Regions from separate parts of the Rossellomorea sp. H136 genome, predicted to be linked through region 2. Evidence: predicted binding sites of a transcription regulator. Region 2 holds the regulator's gene; the other holds the start of a gene.
What was found. The regulator NrdR, encoded in region 2, represses ribonucleotide reductase genes. The targets are predictions, from matches to a motif close to AACACNATATATNGTGTT.

Region 1 (2,414 bases), 340 kb from region 2:
ATTCTCTTTTGATAGAAGAACGTAAAGAGTGAATAAACAATGATTCCACCAAGTACGACTAAAAGAATATATAATCCTTCCATCATTCATGCTCCTTTCTACAAATGCGCTAACTTCTATTATATTCATGAAAGCCCCGAGAATCAAAACAAATTTATTATTTTACAGCAAACACTTTCCAATCTGTTTTTCTTTGTTTTTTCTTTTGGATTTGATAGACTAGTAACGGACTTAAATGAAGTTGGTTTTTTACATAACAAAATACAAAGAGAAGACGCAAATGAGGTATGATGCATGAAAAAAGAAACATGGAGATTCATTGACTCAGGGAATTGTTCCCCTTCTTATAATATGGCCCTTGATGAGGCGCTACTGGATTGGCATAGCGAGGGAAAGATTCCTCCCACAATCAGGTTTTATGGCTGGGATCCCGCGACGCTCTCGATCGGTTACTTCCAAAAGGTAGCAAAGGAAATCAATCTTGACGCAGTAAAAGAGCACGGACTTGGCTTTGTCAGAAGACCGACAGGAGGCAGAGGAGTTCTGCATGAACATGAATTAACGTACAGTGTCATTGTTTCAGAAGAGCACCCGGAAATGCCTAAAACCGTTACAGAAGCATACCGAGTGATTTCTGAAGGGATCTTAAAAGGATTTCAAGGACTTGGACTCGAAGCCTATTTTGCTGTTCCGAAAACAGTAGAAGAGCGGGAAGGGTTGAAAAATCCACGTTCGGCTGTTTGTTTTGATGCCCCTAGCTGGTATGAGCTGGTGGTAGAAGGAAGGAAAGTAGCTGGCAGTGCCCAGACGCGTCAAAAAGGTGTCATTCTTCAACACGGTTCCATTCTATTGGATCTTGACGAGGATAAGCTGTTCAGCCTGTTTAACTATCCATCTGACCGGGTGAAAGAGCGTATGCAGCGGGCATTTAAAAGCAAGGCTGTCGCGATGAACGAAATCAGTTCTGAAAAGGTCACCATGGATATGGCGAAGGAAGCGTTCAAAAAAGGTTTTGAAGAAGGATTGAATATCCACCTGGAACCATATGAACTTTCTAATGAGGAAACACAATATGTTGTGGACCTTGCCGGGACCCGTTACGAATCAGATGACTGGAACTTTAAGCGTTAAAAAATTTTTTTGTAGAATTAAAGCGATGCTTGTCGCTTTTTTCCTATTTTACCAACTATTACGCCACTTGGATTTATATCAAGTTCTAAATTAATAGAAATGGTCGAAGTATTATATGATTTTCTATTATTTCCTCCTGTTTTCTATTTTTATTGGCTTATTATCCGTTTGACAAACAAATGATCTATTGACCATAAACACAATATGTGGTGTGTCGAATAATTTTTTACACACTATATGTTGTGTTTATTTATTGCTTTTCTAATAGAGCTATGATATCGTATTACTTGATATTAGACATCAAAGTAAACAACAAACAAATGAATGATTTGAGATAGAAGGAGTTGTCTTTATGACTGTTGCGTCGAAAAACACAATGAAATTAAACATCGAAAGATTAAATCAGGATATCGGATTATTTCCTCAAGTACATCCCATAACCCCAGATATGAATACTACACACAAAGGTGTATCCCGTCTTGTCATGATTGATCGCTATTCTTTCAAAGACACGGAAAAGATCACTCTTTCTGAAGGGGATTTCGTGGTCCTCACCATAAAAGAAGATCCTAAATTCCCTGCAAGAGGATTAGGTTATATTTCGAGCATCGACTGGGAAACGAAGAAAGTAGATGTTTGGATCGAAGAAGAGTACAGAAGTGCCATCGACAAGCCGGAAGAAATGGAAACGGGTATCGTCTCAAGAACACTTGATGTAATCGAAAAGCCACTGGAAGTCTACTACGAACAAATTGCGAAGCGTAACGCAACAGGCTTGGCAGAAGTGGAAGAAACTCCTGAAAAGAGACAAGTTTGGTTTGAAAAGTTCTATCATGAATTGGTGAACCTGCATTTTGTTCCTGCCGGACGCGTGCTTTACGGAGCGGGTGCAGGCACGGACGTAACGTACTTCAACTGCTACGTGATGCCTTTCGTACAGGATTCTCGTGAAGGAATTTCGGAACATCGCAAGCAGGTGATGGAGATTATGAGCCGAGGCGGGGGTGTCGGAACGAACGGATCGACTCTTCGTCCGAGAAATACCCTGGCTAAAGGTGTGAACGGTAAATCCTCCGGTTCGGTTTCCTGGCTGGATGACATCGCTAAATTGACTCATTTGGTTGAGCAGGGTGGATCAAGACGTGGGGCACAAATGATCATGCTTTCAGATTGGCATCCCGATATTATCGAATTCATTATTTCTAAAATGCAAAACCCGCGTATTTTACGTTATCTTCTTGAAAATACAGAAGATGAAACGATTAAAAAAGCAGCACAGGATA
Region 2 (2,414 bases):
ACTGATTTAGCTACTTAAAGGGTTAGGACCTCTTCGGACTAACTTTCCCCCGTGGTAGTTAAGATTTTGCCAAAAGACACGTTCATTTTGACGAAAAAAATTATGTCAAAGGGGGAAACACGAAAATGGAAACAATGGGTCGTCATGTAATCTCAGAATTATGGGGTTGCGATTTTGAAAAATTAAACGATGTAGTAGGAATTGAAAAAACATTCGTAGATGCTGCGCTTAAATCAGGTGCAGAGGTACGTGAGGTAGCTTTCCATAAATTTGCTCCTCAAGGTGTTAGTGGAGTTGTGATCATTTCAGAATCACATCTAACTATTCACAGTTTTCCTGAACATGGTTATGCCAGTATTGATGTATATACTTGCGGTGATTTAGATCCTAACATCGCTGCTGAATATATTGCAGATGCTCTTGGTGCTGACACACGTGAGACAATTGAATTGCCACGTGGTATGGGTCCGGTACAAGTGAAGAAGTCTCAGGCTCAAGCCCTTTAATCGAAGATAACTCAGAAGAGATGCGTATTAGATGCATCTCTTTTTTTATGCATTTGTACAGGAATTGATTTTGAATTTTCATTCTTGTGGTTTTCGTGTAAAATGAGGGTAAATAAAGGGAGGAACTTTAAATGAGTGGAATACGTACTTTTTTAAAAAGGTTTCAATCAGAATGTGAGACATCTGATCAGCACGAAGATAAAGACCTGAAATCACGCTATTATAAATCCATGCATCAAGGTGCATTTAATGCAGTATTAGAGTTATTCTCATCCTCTGAGTATGAGGTGATTTCCCAGTCGAAGGACAGAGGTGAAATTACGGTCCGTAAAAATGGTACTCCCCAATTGTTTATTGTCGCAACGGTCATCACGGTAAGGCCATTTGAAACGGCAGTCGATTTCAAGATCAGTGCGGATAAAGGGAAAATCTTTGGTACATATACGGTCTTAAAAGCACAGATTAACCATTATTATCAAAAGCTTGACAGCGAATTGACAAAAGTGAAATAACGGTAAATCCTTTATAAGCTTGTGTAAGTCGCAGCTTTTTTATATGATGAAAGTAATAGTATGTAATAACGGAGCTGATATTATGAAGTGCCCGTCTTGCCAGCATAATGGTACACGAGTAGTGGACTCCCGTCCTGCTGATGAAGGACGTTCAATCAGAAGAAGAAGAGAATGTGAAGAATGTAATTTCCGCTTCACGACCTTCGAGAAGGTTGAGGAGCTTCCTTTAATTGTGGTGAAAAAAGAAGGGGTAAGAGAAGAGTTTAGTCGAGAGAAGATTTTGAGAGGGTTGATCAAGGCTTGTGAGAAGCGCCCGGTCCCTCTTGAGAGATTAGAAAAGATCGCAACGGATATTGAAAAGGAACTCCGTAATCAAGGTGCTTCTGAAGTGGAATCCGTTAAGATTGGTGAGATGGTCATGGATCAACTTGCTAAGGTAGATGAAGTTGCATACGTACGCTTTGCATCTGTGTATAGACAATTCAAGGATATTAATGTATTTATAGACGAACTGAAAGAATTAATAAAAAAAGAGTAGAAGAATGAGCTGAAGATGTAATTCTTTAGCTCTTTTCTCTTTATTTTTTTGAAAGGTAGAATCCAACTATGATGAAGAAGCATTGGAATGAAATACAACCAATCGATCACTACACGGTAGGCACAAATGGGATTCTTCAGGAATACGATCGGAAAATCATCACGTTTCTGTACCAGCCCTTAATTGGTTCGGTTTGTTACAGTCTTTATATGAGTTTATGGGGAGAAGTAGAAGAAAACAGGCTATGGTCAACACATTCAACTCATTACCACCTGATGAACGTTCTGTCTGTCAATCTTCAGGAAGTATATGAAGCGAGAATGAAGCTTGAAGGGATTGGGTTGTTAAAGGCATACGAAAAAAAAGACAACGAGGATCGGAGCTTTCTTTATGAACTTCAGCCTCCCCTCACCCCTCAGGAATTCTTTCATGATGGTATGTTAAATGTGTATCTTTACCGTAAAATAGGCAGAAGCCATTATTTGCGTTTAAAGAAATTCTTCACTGACCAATCGGTCGATAAACAGCAGCACGTTAACATCACACGATCCTTTCAAGATGTTTTCACATCAGAACAAATTAATTTTCTCCACCACGACGCAAATATGGATTCCGAGACAAAGTCTGGTGAACAATATATGAAATATGGGAAGAATGATGGTCTTCCACTGGATGATATCGATTTTGATTTTCAGTTACTACTTGCAGGGTTATCTGAATCCATGGTTCCACGAAAAGCCTTTACAACTAATGTAAAGGAAACGGTTCTGAAGCTGAGCTACCTGTACGGTATTAATCCTCTTCAAATGAAAAATATCGTCTTAAGCTCCTTGGATGCAGATGATACCATCGATATAG

Region 1: a site for NrdR is predicted at 1,361-1,378, ahead of ACYH0O_RS16425 (vitamin B12-dependent ribonucleotide reductase). Genes of this name have one in related genera too.

What each region holds. Positions count from the first base shown of each region.
Region 1 is NZ_CM166371.1:3,207,507-3,209,920, reverse strand. Features, by position in the region: gene ACYH0O_RS16435 (rhodanese-like domain-containing protein) at 1-83, opposite strand, end outside; gene ACYH0O_RS16430 (lipoate--protein ligase family protein) at 295-1,131, shown strand; gene ACYH0O_RS16425 (vitamin B12-dependent ribonucleotide reductase) at 1,484-2,414, shown strand, end outside.
Region 2 is NZ_CM166371.1:3,546,457-3,548,870, reverse strand. Features, by position in the region: gene speD (adenosylmethionine decarboxylase) at 126-506, shown strand; gene ACYH0O_RS18190 (cytosolic protein) at 638-1,018, shown strand; gene nrdR (transcriptional regulator NrdR) at 1,101-1,556, shown strand; gene ACYH0O_RS18180 (replication initiation and membrane attachment family protein) at 1,625-2,414, shown strand, end outside.